DNA from 2 places in the Heyndrickxia sp. FSL K6-6286 genome. Region 1 is predicted to be linked to the other one. Evidence: a T-box and tRNA genes for the amino acid it is inferred to sense, from the RefSeq annotation. Region 1 holds a T-box; the other holds one or more tRNA genes.
The links. A T-box is a leader RNA that pairs with one kind of tRNA and senses whether it is charged. The one in region 1 lies ahead of thrS (threonine--tRNA ligase), so its partner is inferred to be a tRNA-Thr.

Region 1 (7,751 bases):
TTCAGACGATCGTGAACGGATACGGTCATTTTGAACCGCTAAAACATTATGCAGAAGTACACTTATTATTGGAACCGGGACATAGGGGAAGTGGCATTATTTTTGATAACGATTGTCATCCAGATGACTTAATGGTTAGCTATCAAAATTTAGTGAAGCATTATTTATTAGAAAAGGAGCATCGCGGCATACTAACAGGAACAGCTTTAACAGATGTAAAAATTACTTTACTTACAGGAAGAGCCCATAATAAACATACTAGTGGCGGTGATTTCCGAGAAGCCACACTCCGTGCCCTTAGACAAGGTCTTGAAAAAGCTAAGAATATTTTATTAGAGCCAGTTTATCATTTTAAAATTAAAGTAGATATAGAACAAATGGGACGGGTCTTATCAGATATTCAAGCGGCCTATGGACAATTCCAACCACCAGAAATGAATGGAAACAAAGCAGTGATAATGGGGAGAGCACCGGTAGCTACATTTATGGATTATAGCACAATCCTAGCATCTTTTACACAAGGAAAAGGCTCTATTTCATTGGTGTTCGGTGGTTATGAGCAATGTCATAATGAAGCAGAGGTTATTGAAAAAATTGGATATAATAAAAATGCTGATCCTGAATATAGTTCATCTTCTATCTTTTGTTCAAAAGGTCAAGGATTTTCCGTTTCATGGGATGAAGTTGAAAAAATGATGCATGCTTTAAAATGAATTCTTGAGCTCTTAAAAATAGAGTGTATAATACAAGAAGTATGTAATTTTAGGTTAGTTTTGAAAGGAAGAAGTTGTTGATGGAAATTACTGGTCATAACGTTGAAAAATTAAACGATCCTACAGGTATTATCGTTGGGGATCGTTATGAGTTCTTTCTCAATATTGAAGTACCTGAAGATGATGAGCTGTACTCTGAAAATGGAGTTTTATTAAAGGTCATTTATGCTGTAGAAGATCATGAATCAAGAATTGCTCTGTATCAATTTATTGAAAGAGCAACAAATGAAGTCCTTGATTTTGCATTAGAAGATGAAGAAGAAGAATTGGTTAATGAATATTGCAAGCAACATATTGAGTAAAAAAATGATAGCAGGCGATTTGCTTGCTATCATTTTTTCTTTTCTTCTTTCTGTGTTTCGTTGATAATAGAAATTAAATCATCAATATTTATTTTCCAAGGTGATAATGGCGAAGTTCTAACCAATTGAAAGGAGATCTTCGTGTTTACTCTTCCGCTCTCTTTAATGTACAATTGGAGTTCAACTGGTACAGTGATGGTTAAATCATTGGCGCCATCTTCTATACTATCTTTTCTATTCCAACGAAGAGTTTCAATTTTATCTATTTTATTAATCTGCTTATTTAAATTCTTCTTTTCAGTCAATGCCACTTTATGGATTAACCCTTTATCCCCATTTTTAATAAATACGAGTAGGGCATCTGCAACTTGAAAAGGGTTTGCTCCTGCTAAATAGTCATCAATTTTTCCTGCTGCTTTCATGATCATAAGCTGATGGGATAAATCCGTTCTTTCTGTTCGATGTGTAGTACTTCCGGCAAAATGTATACAAAAATGTCCAGGGAAACCATTTGCTAATGCACCTGCACCATGAGGCATGCCGTGCATAGAAGCTGCAAGTAGTCTGTTTTCAGCTAAGATTAATATGGCTCTTCTTCGCCAGCTCCAATGACCATGATATATCTCTTTCATCACTTTTGTATCTTTTCGCGTGAGAGGCTGAACATCTGCATGATGTGACCCTGCCCGTCTTTGTACGTCAAAGCTTTTTCCTGTTTCAACATCAATAACTGTAAACACGGAATTCTTTGGAATAATTTGGTTTACATCTTTCCAATGAAGCAATTCAATTTGAAAATTAATCGGTTGTTGGTTCGAATGAATAGTAGAAGCTGATATAGACGGTGAGTAAATAAGCATGAGGAAAAAGAAACTGAAAGTTAACGTATATTTAGCCAATTTTACCAGCTCCAAATAAGAATAAGTGTCTTGAACTTATTTTTACCATTCTTATTAAGGCAATAACTGATAATAAATGGAAATTTGAATGTGGTATTGTTTTATTTTTTAATACTTGTTTCATTGTCAATAACTACATATACTTACACAAAAAATACGAAATGAAAATTAGTTAATCGCCAATAATCAGTTTAAAAATCCTAAGAATATGTTTAATTTGCATAATTGGGAAATGGATTAATTCCTAATAAAATATAACCTCAATATTATTATAGGATCTTTTCTCAAACATTGTTGCTTTTTAGGGGGAAATTTAACGATATATATAGGGGTACTGGACAACAAGAGTTTACCAACTTAAGGTCAGTCTTGAGTTGAATTAAATATTGTAGTTCCATTTATTACGTTTATTAAATAAGCTTAACTAATATAAAGTGTGTAATAAAATATTTACTAAAATTTTTATTATTTTCAGAGCGTGATTTGGATACAGATTGGTAGGTCTACTAATAACCCAATTTTGTAATGAATCGATTTCAATGCAGTTATTATCATTTCATCTATACACTTTTGACTAAAATTCTTTAATATCGAAAGTTATTATTACATGAGTGTCTAAAATTTAAGGAAAATTATCAACAAATAATGGTGTGAAATACCTGAGATAAAAAATTTAAAGCATGAAAGTATTATTGTTAGACATTTAAAATACTGATCATTTATTGGAAAATAGACGGTTTTACACCTCATATTCGTTATTGACTTTATTTTCCGTCGTGTTTAAAATAATTATCATTGTAAATAATCAATAGTAACTTTATCAAAAAATATTTCTTGACTTTTATAAATTATCCATTTACAATTCAAAAAAACAATTCATTACAATTTGTAAGAAATAACATTGCTTTGATAAGGACATGAATCATACTTAATTTTCTTCCAGAGAACAGGGTCATTGGCTGTAAGCCCTGTAGAAAAATGTTTGATTTACCACCTTTGAGCTTTTATGGGGAAAAGCCTTGCTTAGTATCCATAAACGGGAAAACCGTTATCTTTATGAGCGTAAAGTAGATTTTGCTTTGCGAAATTAGGGTGGCACCACGACCGCACTCGTCCCTTTGTCTTTGGGATGGGTGCGTTTTTTATTTGATTTTTAAAGAGTATGTTTTTTAAAAAAATTATATATATATATATTGCGATGATAAGGACATGAATTTTTCTAATTTTTCTTTGCAGAGAACAGGGTCATTGGCTGCGAGCCCTGAAGAAAAAGGAAAATTTACCACCTTTGAGCTATTATGGGGAAAAGGATTTGCTTAGTATCCATAATCGGAAAAAAACCGTTATCTATTTGAGCGTAAAGCAGCTGCATGCTTTGCGAAATTAGGGTGGCACCACGACCGCACTCGTCCCTTGTCTTTGGGATGAGTGCGTTTTTTTATTTATACTCTTATAAAAATTAATGGTTAGAGCACAAACAGCTTATTCAATTTTAGGAGGAATTACTATGTCAATTGAAATGGAAGCAGAAAAACGAAATCATCGTAAATTAGGTCAACAATTAGAGTTATTTATGTCATCAGAAGAAGCGCCGGGTATGCCTTTCTTCTTACCAAAAGGAATGGTCATACGAAATGAACTCGAGTATTTTTGGAAACAAAAGCATCATTTAGCTGGATATCAGGAAATTAAGACACCGATCATGATGAAACAAGAGTTATGGGAGAAATCAGGTCATTGGGACCATTATCATGAAAACATGTATTTTTCGAAAGTGGACGATCAAAATTATGCTATTAAGCCAATGAATTGTCCGGGTGCTGTTCTCATTTTTAATAATAAACGTCGAAGCTATCGTGAGCTCCCGATACGATACGGAGAACTAGGATTAGTTCATCGGCATGAACTTTCTGGATCTTTAAATGGTCTGCTACGAGTACGTTCGTTTACACAGGATGATGCACATATTTTTGTACGAGAGGATCAAATTGAATCTGAAATTGATAAGGTACTAGAACTAGTGGATGAATTTTATTCAGAATTTGGATTTAGCTATAAAATTGAACTTTCCACTCGACCTGAGAAATATATGGGCTCAGAGGAAATATGGGACAAAGCAGAGGCGGCTTTGGAATCAGTACTACAGAAAAAAGAGCTTCCTTATCAAATAAACCATGGAGATGGAGCGTTTTACGGGCCAAAGATTGATTATCATATTTTAGATTCATTAGGTAGAAGCTGGCAATGCGGTACCGTACAACTTGATTTTCAAATGCCAGAAAAATTTAATTGCCAATATATCGGTGAGGATAATAAATATCATATTCCAATTATGATTCACCGAGCTATTTACGGATCGCTTGAGCGCTTTATGGCCATATTGATTGAACATTATGCTGGTGATTTCCCTTTATGGTTAGCTCCTATACAAGCGAAGATTTTGCCTATTTCTGATAAGCACCTTCCGTATGCCGAGCACATTAAACAGCAATTTCAACAAGTTGGAATACGAATTGAAATCGACGAAAGAATTGAAAAAATAGGCTTAAAAATAAGAGATGCAGAAACAGAAAAGATACCGTTCATGCTCATAATTGGTGATCAAGAAATTGAAAATGGAGCGGTATCTTTAAGGAGACGAGGAGAGGGAAACCTTGGTCAGATGAGTGTGATGGACGCTTTGGATAAAATCATAAAAGAAAAAAATACTCTAGAAAATCATTCATAGGACTTGTTTGACCAGCGATAGAAATAATCAATAACAGTAAAATAAAGGGAATAGCCAAAAACTGAATAAATATGTTTCCATGAATTCGTATGATCCAGAAAGCCAAGCGTTTCAGAGTATCTTTCAAAAACAGCCATGAGCAGGCTTAATAGCATGATCAAGCCTGCTTTCCTCCATTTAGATAAGTAACGGATTATATAGATGTAGAGAATAATTAAACAAGGGAGTCCGAGCAGTGGAAAGAAAATATTAATCGAAAATAGTTCAGGAAATGGCCTTTTAGGGAAGGTATATAAACCAACTCCTGTAAAAAATAGATCTAGATAGGTGCCAATAAGCGAAGCGAAAAGCAAGGTAGGGATCAAATTTCTAATTGAGGAATGTGATCGTTTTTTTTGCAATTCCTGCTCGTTCAAGCTTTTCAAGGGTTTTACAGTAATCATGCTTAATCTCTCCATCTACTTTTTCTTTTGAGTCTACAAGGTATTGGATAACTTGCCAATTTGTGTACCAATCTTTGATTTCTGCTTTTTCATGAATAGAATTTTTCCAAGCATAAGGTAGTCTTGGACTATAAAAACGAGGACAGCTAGGTTCGATCTGACAAGACTTTAACCTTGTTTTCCATTCAACACCTGGTACTCCTTCATTCACATCATTAAACAGATGAGGCCAGTAGTCTTTTCGGGAACCAGTATGAGAATGGGTTTTTGCCCAGTGCACTGTTTTCTTCAATCGTTCTGGATGGTCAAATAAGATATTGTATAATCGCTTCCCTAATAGTATTCGCTCATGCAAACTTTCAAAATGATTTAATGTTTGGCCAACTAATACTATTTGATTGTTTTCTAGATAGGGAAAGATAATATGGTTCATTGAAAGGATTTCTTGTATTTTGAATTCAAATGTTTCGAAGACTTGCTTCTTAAATGTTTGATTGTTAATGATTCTAATTTCTAAATAATTTTGTTCATTAATGATAAGAGCGATGGCTAATAGATAAGGATTTCGATCTTTCCAAAAATGATTCCAAATGGTGAACATAAATGATGAAATATGTAGGTGAGGAAGGAGATGAAATAAATTTTGGCCACGCTTCATGCTTTCCTCGTACACTAAAAATTGGGGATAAGCATCCTGGAATATAAGCCAATTCCCTCTCTCAAGAAAGGTAAAGAAGGCGATCGCTTCTTTTTTACTTACTAATTTGGACAGTAATTCACCTTTTAAATCGGTCATGTTCCAACCACCATTCCTTGATACCATATGACCTAAAAAAGCCCAATGGATTTCAGGGTGACGTTGGTAAAAATCAAGATATGCCTTTGTTCTCGTAAGATTATTTTTATTATGAAGGATGGTATTCTGTATTATTTCGTGGAGTAATCTCTCCTCTTTGGGGAGAAGAGGGACTAGTGAATTGTTATGAGTTTTGTTTAACTCTTTTTTTATTTTTAATAAAGCATCTGTTAATTGTATTTTTTTCTTCTGCTTGATCAAAAACACAAAGAATAATCCCCTCCTTTGGGAGTCATTTGTACTAGTTATACTCATTTTATTTAGGATGAGTTAGTTTAATGATTATTAGAGGAAAATAACCGAATAAAAAAGCTAAAGGAACAAAAGATGAACCTTTAACTTTTTTTGATTTTGGACGGATTATTGACTTTATAGTAAACAGGAACATCAACAATAAATTCTTCATCGACATCTTTTCCTTTAGGAAGCTTCTTTTTTATAATTTTTCCGTCAAATTCAAGAGTGTCACCTTGAGTGAGTTCGTGTTTTTTTAGAGTTTTTGAGTGAGAACACCATGCATGGCCTATTTCAATCGGAGAATCCTGATGAATCACAACATTTTCTAAAACGACTACCTCATCATTTTCCTCATTAAAGTTATTCCAGGTTAAAGCAAACTGTTTAACATTTGCCGAAAAACGTACCTTTTCTTCTGGAAGATCTATTTTAGGCTTCTTTTCTTGTTTTATCTTTTTTTCTACTTGTGGAGCTGTTGTTTTTTCTGTTTTCACGGTTTGCTCCTCGAGGATTTCCTCTTGTTGTTGGTTGTTAGTTACTGATTCATTTGTATTTGAATAGGATGTGATATTTGTCTTTTTAAAGCTAGAAGCCTGCATTTCTTTTAAATATGCTGGGTGTATACAGCTTAATTGTCCATCATTGAACTCAATAATAATCGTGTTATATTCTTCTGTTTTTCCATATATTTCATAGCCCTTAATGGTAACGGATTCTTGATTTCTTCCATCTTTATATAAAAATTGTTTTTTTGCTGATAATCCCCATTCTTTTATTTTCTCTGTGTAATGGGATTCATCCGTAAATGTTATGTAATCACCTTTGGGTGGAATGATATTCATAAGTTTAGGTGTTATCAAATTAGCCTATCTCCTTTTTCTTAAGATCAACTTTTCCATTTATTATACATGAAATTAGCCGATGGTTAAATGTATAGATATAAGCCAATTGATATTGAAAATGCTTGTGGGGAGTAGCGATTACAACTGTATCAAGAGAAATATTTTTCCGAAGAATAAAGAACAGCGATTAAAAAGGCAATCCAAGAAATAAAATTATACACCAAATAAAAATGAAGTCGATATGAAATGATTGAATGAGTCTCAATTTCACTATTGACATGAAATCCATTTCATCCATTACCTTTAATTTAAATGATGGTAGGGAGGATGGATAGAAGGATGTATACCGCTTTTATATTTGATTTAGATGGGACAATTATTGATTCGGAAATGATCGGATTGACAGCCTTACAAGCAACCTTAAAGGAACAAGGAATTGATAAGGATTTAGATTCTTTACGTTTTTCATTAGGAATACCAGGGTTAAAAACGTTGGAAATATTAAATATTGCAGACATCCCAACAACTCTTGAATCATGGATGGAAAGGGAAAAACCGTTATTAAAAAATGTTCCTCTGTTTGAGGGGATAATAGAAGTTATTGATCAATTACCAAAGATGGGAATAGTTACATCTAAAACAGCTGAGGAAATGGACAATAGTTTTTATTT
Region 2 (7,751 bases), 2.4 Mb from region 1:
CACTGCCCGTAATGGGGTAGTATCCTTACTTGAATACATAGAGTAAGGAAGGCAGACCCGGGGAACTGAAACATCTAAGTACCCGGAGGAAGAGAAAGCAATTGCGATTTCCTGAGTAGCGGCGAGCGAAACGGAAGAAGCCCAAACCAAGAGGCTTGCCTCTTGGGGTTGTAGGACACTCTATACGGAGTTACAAAGGAACGGAGTAAATGAAGAGGTCTGGAAAGGCCCGTCAAAGAAGGTAACAACCCTGTAGTTGAAACTTCGTTCCCTCCAGAGTGGATCCTGAGTACGGCGGGACACGTGAAATCCCGTCGGAAGCAGGGAGGACCATCTCCCAAGGCTAAATACTCCCTAGTGACCGATAGTGAACCAGTACCGTGAGGGAAAGGTGAAAAGCACCCCGGGAGGGGAGTGAAAGAGAACCTGAAACCGTGTGCCTACAAGTAGTTAGAGCTCTATGCTTTATGCAGAGTGATAGCGTGCCTTTTGTAGAATGAACCGGCGAGTTACGATTTCATGCAAGGTTAAGCTGAAGAGGCGGAGCCGCAGCGAAAGCGAGTCTGAATAGGGCGATAGAGTATGAGGTCGTAGACCCGAAACCAGGTGATCTACCCATGTCCAGGGTGAAGGTAAGGTAACACTTACTGGAGGCCCGAACCCACGCACGTTGAAAAGTGCGGGGATGAGGTGTGGGTAGCGGAGAAATTCCAATCGAACTTGGAGATAGCTGGTTCTCTCCGAAATAGCTTTAGGGCTAGCCTTAAGGTAAGAGTCTTGGAGGTAGAGCACTGTTTGGACTAGGGGCCCTCATCGGGTTACCGAATTCAGACAAACTCCGAATGCCAATGACTTATCCTTAGGAGTCAGACTGCGAGTGATAAGATCCGTAGTCAAGAGGGAAACAGCCCAGACCACCAGCTAAGGTCCCAAAGTATACGTTAAGTGGAAAAGGATGTGGAGTTGCTTAGACAACCAGGATGTTGGCTTAGAAGCAGCCACCATTTAAAGAGTGCGTAATAGCTCACTGGTCGAGTGACTCTGCGCCGAAAATGTACCGGGGCTAAACGTATCACCGAAGCTGTGGATGGACATCAATGCATCTTTTCCTTCGGAAAAATGCTGGATGTCCGTGGTAGGAGAGCGTTCTAAGGGCTGCGAAGCTAGACCGTAAGGACTGGTGGAGCGCTTAGAAGTGAGAATGCCGGTATGAGTAGCGAAAGAAGGGTGAGAATCCCTTCCACCGAATGCCTAAGGTTTCCTGAGGAAGGCTCGTCCGCTCAGGGTTAGTCGGGACCTAAGCCGAGGCCGAAAGGCGTAGGCGATGGACAACAGGTTGATATTCCTGTACCACCTCTTCACCGTTTGAACGATGGGGGGACGCAGGAGGATAGGGTAAGCGCACTGCTGGAATAGTGCGTCCAAGCAGTTAGAGGGGTGACGAGGCAAATCCCGTCACCATATACCTTGAGCTGTGATGGCGAGGGAAATTTAGTACCGAAGTTCCTGATTCCACACTGCCTAGAAAATCCTCTAGTGAGGTGAAAGGTGCCCGTACCGCAAACCGACACAGGTAGGCGAGGAGAGAATCCTAAGGTGAGCGAGAGAACTCTCGTTAAGGAACTCGGCAAAATGACCCCGTAACTTCGGGAGAAGGGGTGCTCTGTTAGGGTGCAAGCCCGAGAGAGCCGCAGTGAATAGGCCCAGGCGACTGTTTAGCAAAAACACAGGTCTCTGCGAAGCCGTAAGGCGAAGTATAGGGGCTGACGCCTGCCCGGTGCTGGAAGGTTAAGAGGAGAGGTTAGTCGCAAGACGAAGCTTTGAATTGAAGCCCCAGTAAACGGCGGCCGTAACTATAACGGTCCTAAGGTAGCGAAATTCCTTGTCAGGTAAGTTCTGACCCGCACGAAAGGCGCAACGATCTGGGCACTGTCTCAACGAGAGACTCGGTGAAATTATAGTACCTGTGAAGATGCAGGTTACCCGCGACAGGACGGAAAGACCCCGTGGAGCTTTACTGCAGCTTGATATTGAATTTTGGTACAGCTTGTACAGGATAGGTAGGAGCCTTTGAAGCCGGAGCGCCAGCTTCGGTGGAGGCATCGGTGGGATACTACCCTGGCTGTATTGAAATTCTAACCCGCACCCCTGAATCGGGGTGGGAGACAGTGTCAGGCAGGCAGTTTGACTGGGGCGGTCGCCTCCTAAAAGGTAACGGAGGCGCCCAAAGGTTCCCTCAGAATGGTTGGAAATCATTCGCAGAGTGTAAAGGCACAAGGGAGCTTGACTGCGAGACCTACAAGTCGAGCAGGGACGAAAGTCGGGCTTAGTGATCCGGTGGTTCCGCATGGAAGGGCCATCGCTCAACGGATAAAAGCTACCCCGGGGATAACAGGCTTATCTCCCCCAAGAGTCCACATCGACGGGGAGGTTTGGCACCTCGATGTCGGCTCATCGCATCCTGGGGCTGTAGTCGGTCCCAAGGGTTGGGCTGTTCGCCCATTAAAGCGGTACGCGAGCTGGGTTCAGAACGTCGTGAGACAGTTCGGTCCCTATCCGTCGTGGGCGTAGGAAATTTGAGAGGAGCTGTCCTTAGTACGAGAGGACCGGGATGGACGCACCGCTGGTGTACCAGTTGTCTTGCCAAAGGCATCGCTGGGTAGCTATGTGCGGAAGGGATAAGTGCTGAAAGCATCTAAGCATGAAGCCCCCCTCAAGATGAGATTTCCCTTAGTTTATCTAAATAAGATCCCTGAAAGATGATCAGGTTGATAGGTTCGAGGTGGAAGTGTGGCGACACATGGAGCTGACGAATACTAATAGATCGAAGACTTAACCAAATAGATTTAAGGTTATGAACCGTTACTTCTTGATATATCTAGTTTTGAGGGAATAAGCCCTTAACAAAATATAGTCTGGTAATTATGGCAAGAAGGTCACACCCGTTCCCATCCCGAACACGGAAGTTAAGCTTCTTAGCGCCGATGGTAGTTGGGGGCTCTCCCCCTGCAAGAGTAGGACGTTGCCAGGCGATTATGGAGGATTAGCTCAGCTGGGAGAGCACCTGCCTTACAAGCAGGGGGTCGGCGGTTCGATCCCGTCATCCTCCACCATATATAATGCCGGCCTAGCTCAATTGGTAGAGCACGACCGAATAAACTACTTTGAAATACATCAGCGTACAGCTTGAGCTGCTGCTTGAATAAGCAAACTGAAAGCTGGACGACTATTATAACTAATCTCTGCTTGGGGATTATAATATACTAATGCCGGCCTAGCTCAATTGGTAGAGCAACTGACTTGTAATCAGTAGGTTGGGGGTTCAAGTCCTCTGGCCGGCACCACTTAGGTCATTACGAGCCATTAGCTCAGTTGGTAGAGCATCTGACTTTTAATCAGAGGGTCGAAGGTTCGAGTCCTTCATGGCTCACCATTGTTTTTTGTAACGAAAAACATTTTTCATAACGCGGGTGTGGCGGAATTGGCAGACGCACCAGACTTAGGATCTGGCGCCGCAAGGCGTGGGGGTTCGACTCCCTTCACCCGCATTATAAAATAAAGTCGCGGAAGTAGTTCAGTGGTAGAACACCACCTTGCCAAGGTGGGGGTCGCGGGTTCGAATCCCGTCTTCCGCTCCAAACAACCCTTGCCGGGGTGGCGGAACTGGCAGACGCACAGGACTTAAAATCCTGCGGTAGGTGACTACCGTACCGGTTCGATTCCGGTCCTCGGCACTTAGAATTTTTGCGTAGCAAAAGATTCTTCCATAATAGTTATAGTAAAATACAAGTATGCGCCCGTAGCTCAATTGGATAGAGCGTTTGACTACGGATCAAAAGGTTAGGGGTTCGACTCCTCTCGGGCGCGCCATGAACGGGAAGTAGCTCAGCTTGGTAGAGCACATGGTTTGGGACCATGGGGTCGCAGGTTCGAATCCTGTCTTCCCGACCATTATATAATTGGGGCCTTAGCTCAGCTGGGAGAGCGCCTGCTTTGCACGCAGGAGGTCAGCGGTTCGATCCCGCTAGGCTCCACCAAAAAAAGTGTTGACAACTTATTTAAAATGAGATATACTATAAAAGTTGTCGCTAAATGACGAAAGAAATTGATCTTTGAAAACTGAACAAAACGAAACGTCAATAAATTACTTTTATTTTATAAGAGCTATATCAAACATCTTTTTGGAGAGTTTGATCCTGGCTCAGGACGAACGCTGGCGGCGTGCCTAATACATGCAAGTCGAGCGAATCTGATGGGAGCTTGCTCCCTGATGATTAGCGGCGGACGGGTGAGTAACACGTGGGTAACCTGCCTGTAAGACTGGGATAACTCCGGGAAACCGGGGCTAATACCGGATAACTTTTTTCTTCGCATGAAGAAGAATTGAAAGATGGCTTTTCGCTATCACTTACAGATGGACCCGCGGCGCATTAGCTAGTTGGTGAGGTAACGGCTCACCAAGGCGACGATGCGTAGCCGACTTGAGAGGGTGATCGGCCACACTGGGACTGAGACACGGCCCAGACTCCTACGGGAGGCAGCAGTAGGGAATCTTCCGCAATGGACGAAAGTCTGACGGAGCAACGCCGCGTGAGTGATGAAGGTTTTCGGATCGTAAAACTCTGTTGTTAGGGAAGAACAAGTATCGTTCGAATAGGGCGGTACCTTGACGGTACCTAACCAGAAAGCCACGGCTAACTACGTGCCAGCAGCCGCGGTAATACGTAGGTGGCAAGCGTTGTCCGGAATTATTGGGCGTAAAGCGCGCGCAGGCGGTTTCTTAAGTCTGATGTGAAATCTTGCGGCTCAACCGCAAGCGGCCATTGGAAACTGGGAGACTTGAGTGCAGAAGAGGAGAGTGGAATTCCACGTGTAGCGGTGAAATGCGTAGAGATGTGGAGGAACACCAGTGGCGAAGGCGACTCTCTGGTCTGTAACTGACGCTGAGGCGCGAAAGCGTGGGGAGCGAACAGGATTAGATACCCTGGTAGTCCACGCCGTAAACGATGAGTGCTAAGTGTTAGAGGGTTTCCGCCCTTTAGTGCTGCAGCTAACGCATTAAGCACTCCGCCTGGGGAGTACGGCCGCAAGGCTGAAACTCAAAGGAATTGACGGGGGCCCGCACAAGCGGTGGAGCATGTGGTTTAATTCGAAGCAACGCGAAGAACCTTACCAGGTCTTGACATCCTCTTGACCTCTCTAGAGATAGGGATTTCCCTTCGGGGACAAGAGTGACAGGTGGTGCATGGTTGTCGTCAGCTCGTGTCGTGAGATGTTGGGTTAAGTCCCGCAACGAGCGCAACCCTTGACCTTAGTTGCCAGCATTCAGTTGGGCACTCTAAGGTGACTGCCGGTGACAAACCGGAGGAAGGTGGGGATGACGTCAAATCATCATGCCCCTTATGACCTGGGCTACACACGTGCTACAATGGATGGTACAAAGGGCTGCAAGACCGCGAGGTTTAGCCAATCCCATAAAACCATTCTCAGTTCGGATTGTAGGCTGCAACTCGCCTACATGAAGCCGGAATCGCTAGTAATCGCGGATCAGCATGCCGCGGTGAATACGTTCCCGGGCCTTGTACACACCGCCCGTCACACCACGAGAGTTTGTAACACCCGAAGTCGGTGAGGTAACCTTTTGGAGCCAGCCGCCGAAGGTGGGACAGATGATTGGGGTGAAGTCGTAACAAGGTAGCCGTATCGGAAGGTGCGGCTGGATCACCTCCTTTCTAAGGAATATGGAAAACCACTTACGTGGTTCAGACGTCTTCTGTTTTGTTCAGTTTTGAAAGGTTAATCCTTTCAGTTTAATAGAGGTGAATTAGAAGCGAGAAGGTCGAGGAAGCAAGCGAATGAGCACCGGAACGTATTAAACATACGTGAGGATGTGAGTGAGTGCGCTGACGAAGAGATTCGAAGCTTATCATTCGCCGGATTGTTCTTTGAAAACTAGATATGTAAGAAGTAACCAAGTAATAACCGAGAATCGCCACTTTATGGATGAATCCATTAAGTAGTTTTAAATAACCTTTTAGGTTAAGTTAGTAAGGGCGCACGGTGAATGCCTTGGCACTAGGAGCCGATGAAGGACGGGACTAACACCGATATGCTTCGGGGAGCTGTAAGCGAGCTTTGATCCGGAGATTTCCGAATGGGGGAACCCACTGCCCGTAATGGGGTAGTATCCTTACTTGAATACATAGAGTAAGGAAGGCAGACCCGGGGAACTGAAACATCTAAGTACCCGGAGGAAGAGAAAGCAATTGCGATTTCCTGAGTAGCGGCGAGCGAAACGGAAGAAGCCCAAACCAAGAGGCTTGCCTCTTGGGGTTGTAGGACACTCTATACGGAGTTACAAAGGAACGGAGTAAATGAAGAGGTCTGGAAAGGCCCGTCAAAGAAGGTAACAACCCTGTAGTTGAAACTTCGTTCCCTCCAGAGTGGATCCTGAGTACGGCGGGACACGTGAAATCCCGTCGGAAGCAGGGAGGACCATCTCCCAAGGCTAAATACTCCCTAGTGACCGATAGTGAACCAGTACCGTGAGGGAAAGGTGAAAAGCACCCCGGGAGGGGAGTGAAAGAGAACCTGAAACCGTGTGCCTACAAGTAGTTAGAGCTCTATGCTTTATGCAGAGTGATAGCGTGCCTTTTGTAGAATGAACCGGCGAGTTACGATTTCATGCAAGGTTAAGCTGAAGAGGCGGAGCCGCAGCGAAAGCGAGTCTGAATAGGGCGATAGAGTATGAGGTCGTAGACCCGAAACCAGGTGATCTACCCATGTCCAGGGTGAAGGTAAGGTAACACTTACTGGAGGCCCGAACCCACGCACGTTGAAAAGTGCGGGGATGAGGTGTGGGTAGCGGAGAAATTCCAATCGAACTTGGAGATAGCTGGTTCTCTCCGAAATAGCTTTAGGGCTAGCCTTAAGGTAAGAGTCTTGGAGGTAGAGCACTGTTTGGACTAGGGGCCCTCATCGGGTTACCGAATTCAGACAAACTCCGAATGCCAATGACTTATCCTTAGGAGTCAGACTGCGAGTGATAAGATCCGTAGTCAAGAGGGAAACAGCCCAGACCACCAGCTAAGGTCCCAAAGTATACGTTAAGTGGAAAAGGATGTGGAGTTGCTTAGACAACCAGGATGTTGGCTTAGAAGCAGCCACCATTTAAAGAGTGCGTAATAGCTCACTGGTCGAGTGACTCTGCGCCGAAAATGTACCGGGGCTAAACGTATCACCGAAGCTGTGGATGGACATCTATGCATCTTTTCCTTCGGAAAAATGCTGGATGTCCGTGGTAGGAGAGCGTTCTAAGGGCTGCGAAGCTAGACCGTAAGGACTGGTGGAGCGCTTAGAAGTGAGAATGCCGGTATGAGTAGCGAAAGAAGGGTGAGAATCCCTTCCACCGAATGCCTAAGGTTTCCTGAGGAAGGCTCGTCCGCTCAGGGTTAGTCGGGACCTAAGCCGAGGCCGAAAGGCGTAGGCGATGGACAACAGGTTGATATTCCTGTACCACCTCTTCACCGTTTGAACGATGGGGGGACGCAGGAGGATAGGGTAAGCGCACTGCTGGAATAGTGCGTCCAAGCAGTTAGAGGGGTGACGAGGCAAATCCCGTCACCATATACCTTGAGCTGTGATGGCGAGGGAAATTTAGTACCGAAGTTCCTGATTCCACACTGCCTAGAAAATCCTCTAGTGAGGTGAAAGGTGCCCGTACCGCAAACCGACACAGGTAGGCGAGGAGA

Region 2: it has a tRNA-Thr gene. The T-box ahead of thrS (threonine--tRNA ligase) is inferred to sense a tRNA for this amino acid. The anticodon was not compared.

The regions. Positions count from the first base shown of each region.
Region 1 covers NZ_CP152029.1:2,467,820-2,475,570, forward strand. The annotation lists gene MHI39_RS12465 (translation factor GTPase family protein) at 1-713, shown strand, start outside; gene MHI39_RS12470 (DUF6509 family protein) at 794-1,075, shown strand; gene MHI39_RS12475 (hypothetical protein) at 1,105-1,974, opposite strand; T-box leader at 2,872-3,095, shown strand; T-box leader at 3,164-3,391, shown strand; gene thrS (threonine--tRNA ligase) at 3,482-4,702, shown strand; gene MHI39_RS12485 (CBO0543 family protein) at 4,693-5,160, opposite strand; gene MHI39_RS12490 (DUF2515 family protein) at 5,072-6,208, opposite strand; gene MHI39_RS12495 (hypothetical protein) at 6,337-7,098, opposite strand; gene MHI39_RS12500 (HAD family hydrolase) at 7,420-7,751, shown strand, end outside.
Region 2 covers NZ_CP152029.1:89,711-97,461, forward strand. The annotation lists rRNA gene MHI39_RS00450 (23S ribosomal RNA) at 1-2,840, shown strand, start outside; rRNA gene rrf (5S ribosomal RNA) at 2,915-3,031, shown strand; tRNA gene MHI39_RS00460 (tRNA-Val) at 3,038-3,113, shown strand; tRNA gene MHI39_RS00465 (tRNA-Thr) at 3,269-3,344, shown strand; tRNA gene MHI39_RS00470 (tRNA-Lys) at 3,358-3,433, shown strand; tRNA gene MHI39_RS00475 (tRNA-Leu) at 3,467-3,548, shown strand; tRNA gene MHI39_RS00480 (tRNA-Gly) at 3,564-3,638, shown strand; tRNA gene MHI39_RS00485 (tRNA-Leu) at 3,649-3,734, shown strand; tRNA gene MHI39_RS00490 (tRNA-Arg) at 3,794-3,870, shown strand; tRNA gene MHI39_RS00495 (tRNA-Pro) at 3,875-3,951, shown strand; tRNA gene MHI39_RS00500 (tRNA-Ala) at 3,962-4,037, shown strand; rRNA gene MHI39_RS00505 (16S ribosomal RNA) at 4,179-5,732, shown strand; rRNA gene MHI39_RS00510 (23S ribosomal RNA) at 6,038-7,751, shown strand, end outside.